Regions from separate parts of the Sporosarcina sp. P18a genome, predicted to be linked through region 4. Evidence: riboswitches for the same ligand, from Rfam matches in the RefSeq annotation. Region 4 holds a riboswitch; each other region holds the start of a gene.
What was found. Region 4 has a riboswitch for S-adenosylmethionine ahead of metA (homoserine O-acetyltransferase MetA). Riboswitches for the same ligand answer to the same signal wherever they lie in the genome.
Positions count from the first base shown of each region.

Region 1: linked by a shared signal. The riboswitch ahead of CSV75_RS13490 (methionine biosynthesis PLP-dependent protein) and the one ahead of metA (homoserine O-acetyltransferase MetA) in region 4 are both predicted to bind S-adenosylmethionine.
Region 2: linked by a shared signal. The riboswitch ahead of CSV75_RS13925 (methionine ABC transporter ATP-binding protein) and the one ahead of metA (homoserine O-acetyltransferase MetA) in region 4 are both predicted to bind S-adenosylmethionine.
Region 3: linked by a shared signal. The riboswitch ahead of CSV75_RS11370 (transporter substrate-binding domain-containing protein) and the one ahead of metA (homoserine O-acetyltransferase MetA) in region 4 are both predicted to bind S-adenosylmethionine.

Region 1 covers NZ_PDYQ01000006.1:16,227-20,874, forward strand. The annotation lists gene CSV75_RS13465 (L-lactate permease) at 1-492, shown strand, start outside; gene CSV75_RS13475 (methylated-DNA--[protein]-cysteine S-methyltransferase) at 779-1,291, opposite strand; gene CSV75_RS13480 (DMT family transporter) at 1,308-1,622, opposite strand; gene CSV75_RS13485 (DMT family transporter) at 1,625-1,960, opposite strand; SAM riboswitch class I at 2,117-2,218, shown strand; gene CSV75_RS13490 (methionine biosynthesis PLP-dependent protein) at 2,298-3,428, shown strand; gene CSV75_RS13495 (hypothetical protein) at 3,559-3,741, opposite strand; gene CSV75_RS13500 (type 1 glutamine amidotransferase domain-containing protein) at 3,956-4,471, opposite strand; gene CSV75_RS13505 (flagellar assembly protein A) at 4,539-4,648, opposite strand, start outside.
Region 2 covers NZ_PDYQ01000006.1:104,008-108,655, reverse strand. The annotation lists gene CSV75_RS13935 (tRNA dihydrouridine synthase) at 189-1,151, shown strand; gene CSV75_RS13930 (pyridoxal phosphate-dependent aminotransferase) at 1,280-2,446, opposite strand; SAM riboswitch class I at 2,676-2,787, shown strand; gene CSV75_RS13925 (methionine ABC transporter ATP-binding protein) at 2,909-3,922, shown strand; gene CSV75_RS13920 (methionine ABC transporter permease) at 3,915-4,583, shown strand; gene CSV75_RS13915 (MetQ/NlpA family ABC transporter substrate-binding protein) at 4,601-4,648, shown strand, end outside.
Region 3 covers NZ_PDYQ01000003.1:341,441-346,088, reverse strand. The annotation lists partial or broken gene CSV75_RS11375 (SDR family NAD(P)-dependent oxidoreductase) at 300-800, shown strand; SAM riboswitch class I at 1,603-1,706, shown strand; gene CSV75_RS11370 (transporter substrate-binding domain-containing protein) at 1,853-2,644, shown strand; gene CSV75_RS11365 (amino acid ABC transporter permease) at 2,666-3,388, shown strand; gene CSV75_RS11360 (amino acid ABC transporter ATP-binding protein) at 3,385-4,116, shown strand; gene mmuM (homocysteine S-methyltransferase) at 4,166-4,648, shown strand, end outside.
Region 4 covers NZ_PDYQ01000001.1:79,560-84,207, reverse strand. The annotation lists gene CSV75_RS00450 (HAD family hydrolase) at 1-535, shown strand, start outside; gene CSV75_RS00445 (YetF domain-containing protein) at 575-1,279, opposite strand; gene metA (homoserine O-acetyltransferase MetA) at 1,346-2,254, opposite strand; SAM riboswitch class I at 2,348-2,454, opposite strand; gene CSV75_RS00435 (AbrB/MazE/SpoVT family DNA-binding domain-containing protein) at 2,605-2,874, shown strand; gene CSV75_RS00430 (thioredoxin family protein) at 2,998-3,312, opposite strand; gene serA (phosphoglycerate dehydrogenase) at 3,930-4,648, shown strand, end outside.

The sequences.
Region 1 (4,648 bases), on a different contig from region 4:
GTCGGTGAAAACATGCCGCTAATTTTAGCTGAAAGCGTTTCCGTCGTAAGCGGAGAGTTTTGGCCGATTGTTGCACCAATTGTCGGTGCGCTCGGCGCATTCATTGCCGGCAGTAACACCTTTAGCAACATGATGTTTTCACTGTTCCAATTTGGCGCAGCAGGCAATATCGGTCTTGATACTGCTCAAGCAGGCATTGTTGTAGCGATGCAGGCAGTCGGCGGCGCTGCCGGAAACATGATTTGTGTGCATAACGTCGTGGCTGCTTCGGCTACAGTTGGTCTGATAGGCAAGGAAGGGCTACTCATACGACGCGTCCTCTTCCCTCTAAGTTATTATCTGCTGACTGCAGGTTTCTTGGGAATGGCAATTATTCATGGAATTTTCAATATCTGGCTACTCATTGCAATCATCATTGTTGTTGGTTTTATAATGAAGATGTCCACAGATAAACGTAAGTTGTCTGCAAATATCTTGCGACAGCCATCATAAATAGCAACAATAAAGGCTGGGACAAAACCTTAAAAGGTATGAAGGAGAAGACACCTTCATACCTTTTTTAATTCACTGAAACTTATTTATAAAGTTTAATTAGTTAGTAATCAAGAGTGTACCGAAGCGGAAAAAGGCCGACTCCTGCGGGATTCAGCGCGAATGTTGAGACCCCGCAGGAGCGCCAGCGACGAGGAGGCTCAAGCGCGCCCCGCGGAAAGCGTGCCTTTTGTAGCGTAGGGGAACGGACTGTTTTTTTAAGCTATGTCCCAGCCTCTTCATACTGTTATTCATTTTTCCTTGTGAGAGTACTTTCAAGCAAAATCAGCTTCGCTTTTTGGTTTATCCCGTCACGATAGCCTGACAAACTGCCATCTTTCGCAATAACACGGTGACAAGGCACCACAACCATCACAGGATTCTTACCTATTGCAGATGCTACAGCACGAACAGATGACACTTTCCCAATCTGTACCGCAACTTCTGAATATGTCATAGTTTCACCATACGGTATTCGTTGTAGTGCTTCCCATACTTGCAGTTGAAACGATGTTCCTTTTAAATCAAGTGGAATCGCTGAAAAATCTTTCGTTGTACCCGATAAGTACTCCTTCATCTTGCTTATATAGACTCCGAGCTTTGTTTCATCTTCTATTAAGTCAACTGTATCAAACCGGTACGACCAGTCCTTCATACGTTCTACACTATCTTCAGCTAGTCCGGCATAGCACAGTCCCTGTTTTGTAGCAGCTATTGTTACAATCCATTCATTAAAATCAAAATTTGTCCAATAAATCAGTTACGCCACTCCCCTTTCATCCGAACAACTTCAAGCCTACAGCACCGAAAATAATGAGCGATAAAAAGAAGAGACGTTTGATGCTAGCAGATTCTTTGAATATCAAAATCCCCATCAATACGGCTCCTGCCGCTCCTAACCCTGTCCATACCGCATACGCTGTACTCATCTGTATTTCGCGCATAGCAAGAGACAGGAAAACAAAACCAAAACCAAAAATCCCCACAATTAGTAACAGTCTTTTAATTGAACGCTTCTGTAAATAATAATTAATACTCACCACACCGAAAATCTCACCGAGACTGGCAATCACTAAGTATACCCACGCCACTGTCAGCCACCTCCTTCTGTATCGGCTTTTTCATCTGTTGTCAGCTTAATGCCGACTACCCCAATGACGATGAATCCGATGAAGGTCAGCGTAACCCACGTAAAACCTGCTTGAAAGAAGAATATATCCACTAAAAGGATTGCAGCGGCACCAGATCCGGTAAAAACAGCGTATACCGTGCCGGAAGGTAATCTTTCACATGCTTTTATAATGAAATAAAAACTCAATACAATCGCCATAACCGTTCCGGTCCATTGCATTACAGTTTCAGAATAACGAAGACCGACTACCCAGAAGATCTCTATAACAGCCGCCAATGCGACATAGCCCCAAGCCAAAATGAAAATCTCCTTTCCATTATGAATAGTATCTATCAGTATAACAAATCTTTTACTGAAACAAAAAATCAATAACTGATGTTAAAAGGAAACTTGCATCTAGTATATCTGCGTGATAGAATAAATTCGTCAACAGTTTTTCCTATATTATGAATATTCTTATCGAGAGAGACGGAGGGATAGGCCCAGCGATGTCTCAGCAACCAGCCACAGGCACGGTGCTAATTCCAAGGGTGACAACCACCTTGAAGATGAGAATACTGTATACACTTGTATGTTCGAGGGCCTATTCGAAAAGAAGAGGTTCTTTTTTATTTTGCCGGGGGGATGGATATTCATGACAAACAACGGATTAGAAACTAGATTAGTACAACTTGGAAACCACAGTGATGAGAAAACCGGAGCAGTCAATACACCGATATACTTGTCTACAGCGTACCACCATGAAGGTCTAGGCAAGTCCACGGGATATGATTACACACGAACAAAAAACCCTACGCGTTCTATCCTAGAGGATGGAATTGCAAACCTAGAATCAGGTGACCAAGGATTTGCATGCAGTTCTGGAATGGCAGCCATTCAACTTATTTTATCTTTATTTAAAACAGGTTCGGAACTATTGGCGCCTGAAGACTTATATGGCGGTACCTATCGCCTGTTTAATCAATATGAAGAGACGTATAATATTAAGACGCGTTACTTATCGTTCGATGATGTTTCAGAAGTCGAGCAAGCGATTACTGATCGTACAAAAGCGATCTTCTTGGAAACGCCTACAAATCCATTAATGCAAAACATAGCCATTAGTACGTATGCGGAATTGGCTAAAAAACATGATTTATTGCTAATTGTCGACAATACGTTTTTAACACCTTATTTCCAGCGGCCAATTGAGGAAGGCGCAGATATTGTCATTCATAGCGCAACGAAATATATCGGTGGACATAATGATGTGCTTGCAGGTCTAGTCGTGGCAAAAGGTGAGGATTTATGCGAACGTCTATTTACCAATCATAATGCGATTGGAGCTACATTGTCTCCTCTTGATTCATGGCTTGTCGTACGCGGTCTAAAAACATTGCATTTACGCATGAAACAGCATGATGCAAATGCGAAAATGATGGTCTCTTATTTAGAACAAGAACCTCTTATTGCCGACGTGCTCTACGCTGGAATCGGTGGTATGTTATCATTCCGAGTACAAAATAGTGAGTGGGTCGGGCCATTCCTTGAAAATATGAACTTAATTTCATTCGCCGAGAGTTTGGGCGGTGTGGAAAGCTTCATTACGTATCCGACTACACAGACGCATATGGATATCCCATTAGAAGAACGTAATCGTCGTGGAGTAGACGACCGTTTGCTCCGTTTCTCAGTGGGAGTAGAAGATGTAGAAGATTTGATTGCGGATGTAAAACAAGCCCTTTATGCTGCAAAAGAAGTAGTAGAAGGCGTAAAAGTTCAATAATAGTAAACAATACAACTCGAACAGTCAATTTAACTATGACAGTTCGAGTTATTTTAATTCATTCATAGCAAGACACGACCGATTGAATCTATACAAAAAAGCATCCAATTATATTGGATGCTTTTCTTTATTAATGAGCTTGATGCCATTTTTTCTTTTCACTCGCATAGACGACCGCTGCCGGTGCTGCGATAAACGTAAGCGCCGCCATTCCGGCGAACATACCCGCCAGTTCTTTACTTCCAAAGGAAAATCCAGTTGCTGCACCTAATACAATTCCTGCTAATACCGCCAACGCAACAATCTTATACATGTTAGACCCCCGACCTTTCATTTGCAAGACGCGATCGTCTCTCTGATTTATTCGTTGCTTTTATCATACTCTCATTGAGAACCTTTTTCAAGTACAATTGAGAATCTTTTTCAATGTTTGTTAACATGTACTATTATCGTATGTTGTAGGCAGTAGTTTAATGTGCAAGAAACAAAAAAACGTCAAGGCTTTTACACCCTGACGTTCAATTTTTTTATTCTTCTAGTAGTTTTAATGATTCACGATTAAAGGCTGGAATATCATCAGGTGTACGGCTTGTTACAAGTTGATTCTGACAGACTACGACTTCTTTGTCAGCGTATTTTGCACCCGCATACTCCATGTCTACGCGAATGGACGTATATCCCGTTGCATCGCGTCCTTCAAGTGATTTTGCTGTTATGAGCAATTGTGGACCATGACAAATTGCAAATACAGGTTTTTTTGCATCCATAAATTCTTTGACAAACTTTACGAAACGATCATCTGCACGTAAAATATCCGGTGAAAATCCACCTGGAATAAACAATGCGTCATAATCTGACGATTTGACGTCAGCAATTGCTCTATCAATTTTCACTTTAGTATTTTCTTTCATACCCGTTACTTCTGATCCTGCTTCCGCACCGATCACTTCTACTTCATGTCCAGCTTCTTTATAAGCAGCAGCTGGTTTCAAGTATTCCGAGTCCTCGAACATATCTCCAAGTACTGTTGCAATTTTAGCCATAATGCTTACCACTCCTTATATGATGTTCTATAAATACTATTCCACATTATAAAGAGACTAAACATTATCACCCGAGATCTAGTTCCCCTTCAGCATCCAATTGCGCGGTAATGTTCGTTGCGTATTTAGAGAAAATGTATTTGCGGGTACCGACATAAATCTCCGTGCCTGCATACA
Region 2 (4,648 bases), on a different contig from region 4:
AGTTGACGTGGCCATGACAAATAGGAGTAGTTTACTAATAATTTGTGGTGGTAGCTCAAAGAAGTGGAATTCATCGATGCATTTTTTGTATAATAGTAAGACTGGCATCTGTAAGGGATAAGTATATGTAATAAAACCATTTCTGTACATGCAGGTGCAAGTTATGAAGAGAGGATTTGAACGTAACGATGAGTACTAATTTTTGGCGTGATTTACCACGGCCATTTTTTATATTAGCACCGATGGAGGATGTGACGGATGTGGTTTTTCGTCACGTAGTAAGCGAAGCTGCACGTCCTGATGTATTCTTTACCGAATTCACAAATACGGAAAGTTTTTGTCATCCAGAAGGAATTTTCAGCGTGCGCGGACGTTTGGCATTTACAGAAGACGAACAGCCAATCGTTGCTCACATTTGGGGGGACAAGCCTGAACATTTTCGCGACATGAGTATTGGAATGGCCGAACTTGGTTTTAAGGGATTGGATATCAATATGGGATGCCCTGTGCCAAATGTAGCAACAAAAGGTAAAGGCAGTGGTCTGATTAACCGTCCGGAAACAGCTGCGGCAATTATCCAGGCAGCAAAAGCTGGCGGATTACCTGTTAGTGTAAAGACTCGTCTTGGCTACACAGATATAGAAGAGTGGCATACATGGCTCAAACATGTACTGGAGCAAGATATTGCGAACTTGTCGATTCATCTTCGTACCCGTAAGGAAATGAGTAATGGGAATGCACATTGGGAATTGATTCCGGAGATCAAGAAACTTCGTGATGAAATAGCGCCTGACACACTGCTGACGATCAATGGAGATATTCTTGACCGTCAAATGGGTCTGGAGCTTGTGGAAAAATACGGTGTCGATGGGATTATGATTGGACGCGGAATTTTTAATAATCCATTTGCATTTGAAAAAGAGAAGAGAGAGCATGATCATAAAGAGTTACTGGATCTATTGCGTCTTCATCTGGATCTATTTGATAAATATTCGACAGAACTAGAACCGCGGCTATTTAAACCGTTACGTCGTTTTTTTAAGATTTACATTAAAGGCTTCCGTGGAGCGGCTGAACTTAGAAATGAATTAATGAGTACGAATACGACAGATGAAGTGCGTGCATTACTGGATAGTGTGGAACTCGATTAATACATTTTAGATAATTCATAGCGGACATGATCTGTTTATATAAGCGAAAGCCTCCTTGCCATTCCAGGAATACTGGTATGAGTAAGGAGGCTTTTTATATAATGAGGTGATAGCGGAATGATTTCTTGTTACTTAAATAAACCGAGCTTTTCAATACGGCGAACCGCTTCTTGCAATCGTTCTTCACTTTCTAACAACCCGACTCGAATATATCCTTCGCCGTATACACCAAATCCGTTCCCTGGCGATACCGCGACATCTGCTTTATCCAGTAATAAATTGGCGAAGGTTTCACTTGTAAAGCCTTCTGGGACAGGTAGCCAAGCGAAAAACGAACCAGTAGGTGCTGTAACGTCCCAACCTATGCGTTCACATTCCGTTAGCAATACCGTCAGACGACCTTCATAGAGCGCCACTAACTCTTCGACGCATTGTTGGGGACCCGTCAATGCTTCAATAGCTGCACGTTGAATTGCTGGGAAGATGCCAGTGAATAAATGGTCTTGCAATACGTTTAATGCTTCTATTATTTCAGAGTTGCCGACTGCAAAACCGACTCGCCAGCCTGCCATATTATACATTTTGGACAGAGATAGCATTTCAATGCCGACTTCCTTTGCTCCTTCAGTTTGTAAAAAACTAATCGGTTTCTTACCTTCAAAACCAATGCCACCATACGCAAAATCTTGTAAGACCGCAATCTGATGTTCTTTGGCAAATGCCACCGTTTTTTCATAAAATTCGGGTGTGGCTGTAACACCCGTTGGATTACTAGGATAGTTTAAGTACATGAGTTTGGCATCTTTTTTCTGATCATCCGTTAATTTATCGTACTCAGGAAGAAATCCATTCTCCTTACGTAGCGGCATTGTATCATATCGAATGCCTGCTAAGCTGACGCCGGATAAGTAATCAGGATAACCCGGGTCTGGCAGCAATAATAATTCACCTTCATTCATAATAGCAAGAGGTAGTTCTACGACACCTATTTTTGTACCGCCAAGTACCGCAACTTCTGTTTCGGGATCAATCGTGACATTGTATTCACGCTGATAATATTCAGCGACTGCTTGTTTTAAAGCAAGTGTCCCCCGAAATGGAGAGTAACCGTGTGTAGCTGGATCTTCAACGGCTTCTTGCAATGCTTTAATAATATGAGGAGGTGTTGGCTGATCAGGATTTCCACGTCCTAGGTTAATCACATCTCTGCCTTCATCCATAGCCTTTTCTATTTTATTTAATAATAATGTAAAGAAATGCGGAGGGAGTTGTTGTAATCGGTTGGATAATGCCATAGTCTATTCCTTCTTTCTTTGATAGGGTATGTGCGTTAAGTATACATAGATCATACTAGACTTTTCAATAGAAGGATGGTTATTCGATTCTAGAGGATTGCCAAAACTAGTCAATGGAATTTAAAACTGATAGAATAAGTCGGGTATTCTAATAAATTGGCGTTATTCACCTTGACAGTTTTATTAATTCAGATTAGTATATGTTTTATGCATATAATTTAATAGCAATCTCTTATCAAGAGCGACGGAGGGAAATGGCCCGATGATGTCCAGCAACCCCTTGAATGATACAAGGAAGGTGCCAAATCCTACAGTATGGTTTTCCATCTGAGAGATAAGCTGAGAATATTTCAGTCCCTCTTTCATTTAGAAAAATGAAAGATTTTTTTATTTAGAATAGAAATAAACTATAACCAACTGTTGATGATTATTATTTACTTGAATGTAGAAAGAAGTGAGAATATGATCCAAATTCAACATTTGTCTAAGGAATATCGGACAAAAGAAAAAGTGATAAAAGGTGTAGATGACGTATCACTAGACATCGAGACTGGAGAAATATTTGGCATTGTCGGTTATTCAGGGGCCGGAAAAAGTTCGCTTATACGTTGTTTGAATTTGTTGGAGAGGCCAACGAGCGGCACTATTTTAATAGATGGTGTAAACTTAACGAAACTTTCGGGGATCGAGCTTCGGCAGGCACGCTTGAAGATCGGAATGATTTTTCAGCACTTTTATTTAATTAGTCAAAAGACCATTTTTGAAAATATCGCATTCGCTTTACAGGCAGCGAAAATGCCTTCAGATAAAATAGAGAGCCGCGTAATGGAACTTCTCGAAATGGTGGGGCTGTCTGACAAACGCAATGTATATCCTGCCCAGCTAAGCGGGGGACAGAAACAACGCGTTGGTATTGCGAGAGCACTAGCCAATAATCCATCCGTTTTGCTTTGTGATGAAGCGACATCTGCACTGGACCCTAACACGACCATGTCCATTTTACGATTGTTAAAAAAGATCAATCGAGAATTGAATATCACCATTGTTTTAATTACGCACGAGATGAATGTGGTAAAAGAGATTTGTGATCGCATGGCGATTATGCAAGACGGAAAAGTGATAGAAGATGGGCAAGTATATGACATCTTTTCTCATCCAGTTCAACCATTAACGAAGGAGTTTATCAGCAGTGTGGTGTCTTACGACATTCCTGAAGCCGTCATGTCCAATTTGGTCGGTACATTGATAAAAATCACATTTAAAGGTGAAGTAGCGATGGAGGGTGTAATTTCCGATACTATGCAGAAATATAAGGTCAAAGGAAACTTCCTGCATGGTTCGATTGAATATATTCAAGAACGAGCACTTGGGATTTTCTTGATGGAATTACAAGGTGAGTGTGAAGAAGTAGATCAAGCGATTGCATACATACTCGAACAAAACGCACAAGTGGAGGTGATCCGACAACATGTTTGATCTATCTCACATCATGGAACTCATGCCGGATATTACAAAAGCATTTGGTGAAACATTGTACATGATCGGCATCTCGCTTACGATTGCGCTGATTATTGGATTGCCGCTTGGCGTTCTGTTATTTACAACAGATAGAGGATTATTTTTAGAGAACCGTGCAATTAATTCGGTTGTTGGGTTTCTCGTCAACATCATTCGCTCCATCCCATTTATTATACTACTTGTGGCTCTAATACCTTTGACGAAACTGATTGTCGGAAGTACGATTGGACCAGCAGCTGCCAGTGTATCGCTTTCCGTTGCAGCCATTCCTTTCTTTGCTAGGATTGTTGAAACATCAATGCGTGAAATTGATAAAGGGGTTATAGAAGCAGCAATTTCAACGGGTGCTTCGCCCTGGATGATTATTTGGAATGTGTTATTGCCTGAATCAAAGTCGAGTATTATCCAAGGACTTACACTGACGTTAATTAACTTAGTTGCCTATTCGGCAATGGCTGGATTTGTTGGCGGAGGTGGAATTGGGGACCTCGCAATACGTTTTGGCTATTACCGATATGATGACAGTATTATGCTTGTCACCGTCGCCATTCTAATAGTACTGGTGCAGTTGATTCAATTTGGTGGGGATCGTTTTTCAAAAATGATAGATAAAAGATAATAGGGGAGAGATGGATTATGAAGAAACTGGTACTTGCATTCATTCTAACTGCGTTAGTTGCGGCA
Region 3 (4,648 bases), on a different contig from region 4:
TAGAAGGGATAAATCCAAGTAAACTTAGCGACTAAAGAAAAAACGCACTTAGATATACCGGAGTGAATCGTATTATAAGTGAGGATAAACACTTTAAGCATTAATTAAAAGATGATATAAATAAAAGGGTGTTAGGTAAGAAATCCATATGTCCACGACTTTTAAAAAGCACTATAAAAAATATAGAAGCTTAATTTACAAACTAGCTATACAGGCGTCCATTCATGTCAAGGATCTTTTCCGTGGTTATACTGAAAGAGAATGTATTTGATGCTTGAAAGATGACTTTAAAAATGGCACAATCATTAACTACTGATTTAGGAACTGCCGATAATCTAATAAATAATGCGGGCATTGCAACATTTGGTACTGTCTTGGAGATGGACTCAGAGGAATGGAAGAACATAGTAGATGTAAATTTAATGGGCACGTATTATGTTACACGTGCTATATTACCGCAATTAATTGAAAAAAATGCAGGCGACATCATTAATTTTTCATCGACAAGTGGTTTAAATGAAGCATCTACTTCAAGTGCATACAGTGCATCCAAATTTGCGGTAATTGGCTTCACAGAATCAATAGCACAAGAGGTACGACGAAATAATATTCGTGTTTCGGCTTTAATGCCAAGTACTGTCGCAACGGATTTGGCACTAGATTTAAACTTAATTAAAGAAAACGATGACTCTAAATTGATTCAATCAGAAGACATGGCTGAAGTGATTGTAAATCAATTGAAATTAAATCGACATGTGTATGTGAAAACAGCCAGTTTCATTGCTACGAATCCATTTTAATCAATTTACTTACTTGATAAAACATGAACAGGCCTATCCAGATAAACTGGATAGGCCCGTTTTAGTGGTTCAACATAGATCTTTGTATTAATACGTAGTTACCGTGTTCTTTTAATGTAACACCGATACCTATTAACGGGCCTTCTATCGTAGCATTAGCATATTTTGTGTCACCGGTTTTTTCTTTTTTAGCAAGTTGACTAGCAATATAAGTATTTAACTCTACAGCACTGTAGCTTGTTGGTACACGCGGTGATAGATATTGGACATAGGCATAACATTCGCCAGCAACTTTACATTAGTCTGCTTTAGGTGGATGAACGGTTACAACATGATCGTTGACGGAAACTGTGGCGGCCCGCTTTTCCTTTTTACTATTCAACACGTACATCGGTTGCTTCATCCGTTAAAGTTGTTGCATTTGCTGGTGAAATCGACGCTAGTATAAATAATGTAACTAGTAAATACTACACATACTATTTTAAAAATAAGAATGGCATTATCCTCTCTTCAAAGTAAGTAGTTAAGTAGTATTAATTCCACACGGAGATTATGGAGAATTGTTAAAAGGCCAATTAAAAGTAAATGATGTTTAGGTGTTTTTTTAGTAATAGCATGGTTACCGTCCGAATCGGTCTTTTTTCATTCAATTTTATGGTTACTAAAATTTACTTATTCGGTAAATATATCTCTTTTCCGAGTATTCTGCTAGAAAAAGTAATGATAAGGCTATTGTTACTAATAATTTGCACTTGACAATAATCCGAATCTTACATATTATCGTAATACAATCTAAATAGATAACTTATCAAGAGAGACTGAGGGACAGGCCCAATGACGTCCAGCAACCATCATTTTATGAAAGGTGCTAATTCCTGCAGAATGCATAATTCTGAGAGATGAGGTTAGATAGAAAAACCTCTTTTGTGAAAGAGGTTTTTTTATATTCAAGTATGTAGTGATTCTCAACAGTATTAGAAGTTCTGGAAGATGTTTGAAACAACAGATTAAATAAGGGAGTGGTACAGATGAAGAGGAAATCTCGTGTACTTATGATCATGATTGGACTATTCGCGTTTAATGGAATAGTAAGTGGTTGTTCCAATAAGGAAGCTACTGAAGAAGTGAAGGAAAAAGTAATTTTAGTTGGTACACAGAATGATTACCCTCCTTTTGCATTTGCTAATGAGAAGAATGAACTCACTGGATTTGATGTGGAAGTAATGAAAGAAATCGATAAGAAACTAGATGGCTATACTTTTGATTTTGTTGCAACACCTTGGGATAGTATGTTTTTAGCATTAGAATCAAATAAAATTCAGGCAGTGATTGATCAGGTTGCTAAAACACCGGATCGTGAAGAAAAATTCTTATTTACTGATGAATCATATTTTGCGGCGGAGACTGTCCTAGTTGTAAAATCTGGACGAACGGATATTCAAACTGTGGAGGACTTGGAAGGAAAAAAGGTAGGGGCTTTGGCAGGCGATTCTTATACGTTACTTTTGGAAGAGTATAATAAAAAAGCAGAAAACGACATTATTCTAAAATACAGTGAAAGTGGTAATCCTTCAGAAATTTTGCAGGATATACAAACGGGCCGTATTGATGCCTATGTAAATGACCCAATTATGATTAACTCGGTCATAGACAAATTTGGATTAGATTTAGAAGTGGTAGGACAACCTCTCGTAAACGACAATATGGGAATTGTTTTTAAAGATAATGAGCAGGGAGAGGAGTTGAAAGTATTAATTGATCCGGTTTTGAAAGAACTTAAAGAAGATGGCACATTAGTTGAGCTTTCAAAGAAGTGGACCGGTGGAGAATACATCCCTGAATAAGGCGAGAGAAGTGAATGCGAAATGGAAAATTTATTAGATATTAATTTCTTACTAGAGAGCTTTCCCATAATTATTGCACGATTACCCGTTACCATTGGCATTGCTGTAGGTTCATTAATATTGAGCCTATTGATCGGAGTTGCCGCAGCGCTAATAAAAATATATAAAGTTCCTGTATTAAAGACAATTTCTTCATTCTATGTATCTTTTATCAGAGGGACACCGTTGTTAGTTCAACTATATCTCGTTTTTTATGGAATACCGAAAGTGATTTACTATTTTCAAATTGAGTATGGTTGGCTTCAGTTTGTAGATGTAAATGTGATTCCGCCAGAGTTATATGCATTACTAGCCTTTTCTATTAATTTAGGAGCTTATTTATCGGAAACAATTAGATCGGCAATTGAATCTGTCGATAAAGGTCAATTTGAAGCAGCAAAATCAATTGGTATGCGACCATCCCAAATGATGCTTAAAATTATCTTTCCACAGGCCCTAGCGGTTGCGATACCTAACCTAGGAAATATGTTTATCAGTACAATCAAAGATACTTCTCTAGTTTTCATTATTGGAGTCATTGATATTATGGGTCAAGCTAAAATTCTTGGTTCTCGGGGATTGGCCTTTTTCGAAGTATACATAGCTACTGCCATTATTTATTGGATTCTTTGCATCCTAGTTGAGAGATTGCTTGTACGTATTGAAAAACGTGCCCGAAGATATGAAAGAGGGATTACCGCATGATTAAAATGGAAAATGTCCATAAGTACTTTGACCAACAACATGTGTTAAAAGGAATTGATCTATCCATAAAAAAAGGCGAGGTTGTTGCTATTTTAGGCCCAAGTGGCTCGGGTAAATCGACATTATTACGGTGCATCAATTTCTTGGAGCATCCCACCAGCGGAATTATTGAAATAAATGGAGAAAGTGTAGACGTAGAAGCTGCAAGTAAAGCCGACATTCTTTCCCTGCGAACGTCAACGGGAATGGTATTTCAACAGTATAATTTATTCAAGAATTTAACAGTCCTACAAAATGTAATGATTGGTTTAACGAATGTCAAACATATAAATACAAAGGATGCAAAAAAACGAAGTGTAGAAATTCTTGAAAAGGTTGGTCTTAAGGAGAGGCTTGATTTTTATCCGGTGCAACTTTCTGGTGGTCAACAACAAAGAGTTGGTATTGCTAGAGCCCTGGCGCTTAATCCAGAAGTTTTCTTATTGGATGAACCTACATCTTCACTTGATCCAGAGATGGTTGATGAAGTGCTAGCTGTTATAAAAGATGTTGCAAGTGAAGGAAATACAATGTTAATTGTCACACACGAACTAAACTTTGCACGCGAAATTTCAGACCGAGTAATTTTTATGGAAGATGGAGTAATTATTGAAGAGGGAACTTCCAAAGAAATTTTTAGCAATCCTCGTGTTGAAAGAACTAAAAGATTTTTAAGTAAAGTTTTATAGGAGTTATAATGTCTATCTCTGCAGTTGTTATTAGGAAGGAAGATTATAAATGAATCCAATAGAGCATATTTTAAATGATTTTCCTGTCATGATTACTGACGGTGCAATGGCTACAGAACTTGAAAGTTATGGGTGCAATTTGAAAGATCGTTTATGGTCTGCCAAGGTGCTAATTGAAGACCCAGAGCTAATTAGGAAAGTACATACAGCATATTTTAAGGCTGGCGCGGATTGTGCTATAACTGCAAGCTATCAGGCGACCATTGATGGCTATCTTGATAGTGGTTTATCTAGGGAAGAGGCCATTGCCTTAATTAAAAGATCTGTTCAAATCGCTGTCGAGTCACGTGATGAGTTTTGGTCTGAGATTAATCAATCGCCTAAACGACCTAAACCATTAGTAGCGGCTTCAGTAGGACCATATGGTGCGTTCCTTGCCGATGGTTCTGAATATCGAGGCGATTACCAAGTAAGCGAGGACGAGTTAGTAGAGTTTCACAGGGAGCGAATAGGAATATTAATAGAAGCGGGT
Region 4 (4,648 bases):
ATTACCACTATATATTCGCTATAAATTAAAATTACTACCCGAATCTATTATGAAAGAGCGCTCAATGCGCCTTTATCTACAAGCCCTGGATTCATTGACGATGACAGAACTACTTGAGTTTTTCAAAAGTATGCATAATAAAATGATGCCTGACTTCAATGAACAAGTCATTAATCGACTGACAGAACATCGAAAGGAAGGTTACCATGTCCTACTCGTTTCTGGTGCTTATACTCCTTTTTTAAAAGCAGTCACTAGTCACCTGACATTTGATCAAGTTATTGGTACAGACATCCCTTCTATTGGTGAAAAGATCGCAATGGATCGGCCATTCCTACATATTCAAGGTACGCGTAAAAATGAACAAATTTCTCAAGCGCTACAAGGAGTAACTGTTGACTGGGACAATAGCTTCGCATATGGAGACAGCATTTCCGACCTTCCAGTCTTAGAGAAGGTTGGGTGCCCAGTAGCAGTTCGTCCAGATGAAAAACTTACCGTTGTAGCAAAAAAAAGAAATTGGGAAATCTTATAAAAAACGTGAAAAGTCCTGATTAAATCAGGGCTCTTCACGTCAAGTCGATTTTAATGTATTAATATATAAACTACCATCTGTCTGAATTTCTGCATAGAGAACATGCTCTGGCTTGGAAATCCCTTGTTTTTTTAGCTGTTCAGTCAGCCACGTATCGGTCAATTGAAGCTCTCTCATGTTTTTCTCTTCTACTTTCCCGTTAGTAATAATTTCAGTCGGAATATATTTTGGCGGTGGTGCTGGTGCTTTGACATCTTTCTTTGACGCATATTTCTCACCTGCATTCAGCATGACACTTAAATTACCATTCGTTTCGAATATCGCGTAATTGACGTCTTTCATCGAAAATATCGACTGCTCTCGTAGCATCATATTTATATCATTGAAACTCAACCGTAATTTACGCATGGAACCTTCCAAAATCTTTCCGTTTTGAATGACAATCATCGGTTTATCATCGAGTAATACGCGGAGTTTAATGGATTTGAATGATAAAAAGTTGGCAACAATTGTCAACGTCGCCCACAAAACCATTCCATATAAGCCGTTCAAGAATGGCGTTTCAGACTCTCCCGCCAAATTTGCCGCAATTGAACCGATTGTTATACCTGTCACATAATGAAAGAAAGTCAATTGGGACACTTGTTTTTTCCCCATAAAACGCGCCAAAATCAACAGCACAACAAATGAGATCACCGTTCGCAATGTCATTTCCCAAAAGGCTAATTGCCCAAATTCATCTATATTCACTGCATACACCTCCAGTAGTGGGAGTATGTGCAAACTATAGAAGTTTATACACTAATTCTTTTAATTCCAGTTATAAGGAGTTTTCTGGTAAACATAGTAATTGAGCCAATTCGAGAATAATAAATGCGTATGGGAACGCCAAGTATTCATAGGTTCTTTGGACGGATCATCGTTCGGATAATAATTTACAGGAATATCAATGTCCGCACCTTTTTCTAAATCGCGGGCATATTCATCTCCTAATGTGTGTGCATCGTACTCTAAATGTCCAGTTACCATTATATGTTTTGCATCATTTGAGATCACAATGAATGCACCAGCCTCTTCAGAAGCAGAAAGTAGAGTCAAATCGGGATGATTCTTTATCTCTTCTAATGAAACTCCGGTATGGCGTGAGTGTGGCGCTACATATACATCATTGAATCCACGTGCCAAGTTTACTGTCGGATCGGTAATATCATGTGAGAATACTCCAAAACATTTCTTTGGCAACTCGAACTTTTCAATTCCGTAGTGATGATAAAGAGCCGCTTGAGCACCCCAGCAAATATGGAGGACAGATGTAACATTCGTTTTTGTCCATTCCATGATTTCTTCCAACTCCCTCCAATAGACTACATCTTCAAATTGTAGAAGTTCGATTGGAGCACCCGTGATAATCATGCCATCAAAACGGCGATTTTTCACATGTTCAAAAGTGGTATAGAACGTTTCTAAATGATTCTGACTGACGTTTTTCGAAACATAGCTAGCTGTATTAAGAAATGTGACATTCACTTGTAAAGGTGTATTACCAAGTAATCGGAGCAATTGTAACTCCGTCTTCTCTTTTTCAGGCATCAAGTTCAAAATTAAAATATTGATTGGGCGGATATCCTGTGTTGTCGCACGTTCTTCATCCATAATAAAGATTTTTTCTTCTTTCAATAATTCTACTGCAGGTAAATGTTTTGGTATATTAATCGGCATTCTATTTCCCCCTTGACTTTCATTTATTACAATTTCTATACAAAAAAGCCCTCATTTCTCTTGGATAAGAAAAGGAGGGTTGACCGTTCACCGTTCTTATCTCTCAAGACAACAATCTTGTTGGAGGTAGCACCTTCCTGTATGCACAGAGGTTGCTGAAGCTTCATCAGGCCAAATCCCTCAGCTTCTCTTGATAAGAAATATTTAATTACTGACTATTATAGCATTAATAAATTAATTGTATAGCAGAATTATCAAATTGTTCTGCGCATTTAAGTTTTGTAAATTGTAGATGATATGTTTTGGTGTATAATAGAAATTACCCACTACTTTTCTTCGAGGAGGAGCTTATGAAGTCTTTAGGTATTGTTCGTAAAGTGGATCATCTCGGTAGAATTGTTATTCCAAAAGAACTTCGAAATTCTTTGTCGATCGATAAGGGCGACCCGATTGAAATTTTCGTAGAATACGATAGAATCATTTTGAGAAAATATCAGATCAACAGGGCATGTTTTATCACGGGTGATGTGATGGATGAAAACAAACTATTGTCAAACGGAATATATATCAGTCCACAAGGCGCTAAAATCCTTATGGAACAACTAAAAGATTTCACGTAATACACGACATAAAAGCTTCTTGTAGCTAATTTCCTTATATAAAAAGGACCGAAAACAACTTCTGCAGTTGTCTTCAGTCCTTTTGTTTAATTGCCACATATCTTCCCGCTGGCAACCATTTCATTACGTTAAGCTATTAATAAACTCTTCGATCTCTTCCTTAGTTTTACGATTCTTACTGACAAAACGACCTGTCTCCGTTCCTTCGCTGAATGCTACGAAGCTAGGAATACCGAATATATCCAACTGACTGCATAAATCTATAAATTCATCACGATCAATTGTAACAAATTCATACTCTGCAAATTCTGTTTCCAATGTCGGCAAGAATGGTTCAATTACTCTGCAATCTGCACACCAATCTGCAGTGAATAAGAAAATCACCTTTTCCTCTTGTTTAAGTTGCTCAAATTGCTCAAGAGATTCTAACTTTTTCAATTTCCAACACTCCTCTAAATGAATAGTATACGCACACTATAACACTTATACCTGCGTTTCTTCCTTTCAGACGACTTATGCTATTTCCTTTCACTTGATTAAATTCAAGATGTTTTTTTATAATTAACTCCCAAAACACGAACGTTCACAAATAATTCAATAATACCGTTCGCGTTTAACGGTTTTTCGTTTTTTCTGGAAAAGCAATTGACAATAGTTTTTGACGTGTTATGATTAATTCTAAATTAATAGTTGCTAAACAATTTTGACGAAGACATACCTTCCTGAAAAGAATTTTCCAGAGAGCTGACACAGTGGTGAAAGTTAGCAAATTCCGAGGTTGGGGGCACTTCCGAATTGATTCGCTGAACATTTTAGTAGGCTGATCCGTCACATGCACGTTACGCATGCTGAATGAAGGCTGCAATTGCAGCAAAACAAGGGTGGTACCGCGTTAGTTTATTGAGCTTTTCGCCCCTTACTTATATGTAAGGGATGAAAGGCTTTTTTATTTTACCTATAAGGGGGGTAGCGCGCAACTTACATAGACGATCAATTGTACTTAGCTTTTCCAACAAAAAATCCACTACAAACAATTGAAGGAGAGAATGAATATCATGGCTTTTAAAATACTTATTAGTGATCCACTTAGCGAAGACGGAATTTTCCCATTACGACAGGCAGAAGGTTTTGAAATAGTAATGGAGACGGACCTGACACCAGATCAGCTGAAAGAACGTATTAAAGATTTCGATGCATTACTAGTACGCAGTCAGACAACAGTTACAAAAGAATTGTTGGAAGCAGCTGATCAATTAAAGATCATTGGTCGTGCAGGTGTAGGAGTCGATAATATCGATTTGGACGCAGCTACCGAAAAAGGAATTATCGTTGTGAATGCGCCGGATGGCAATACAAACTCTGCAGCCGAGCACACAGTTGCAATGATGATGTCCATGGCACGCAAAATCCCTCAAGCTTTCAACTCGTTGAAAAACAATAAATGGGATAGAAAATCATTCCTTGGCGTGGAATTGAAAGATAAAACTTTGGGAATTATTGGACTCGGCCGCATCGGGGCTGAAGTTGCAAGACGTGCAAGAGGACAACGTATGAATGTAGTGGCGTATGACCCCTACTTAACGGAAGACATCGCGAAAAAATTGGGCATAGAAATTGGAACTGTAGATGAAGTGCTTGAAGTAGCTGATTTCATTACAGTTCATACGCCTTTACTTAAAGAAACACGTAGAATGATCAACAAAGAAGCATTCGAGAAAATGAAAGACGGCGTACAAATTATCAACTGTGCACGCGGTGGAATTATTGATGAAGA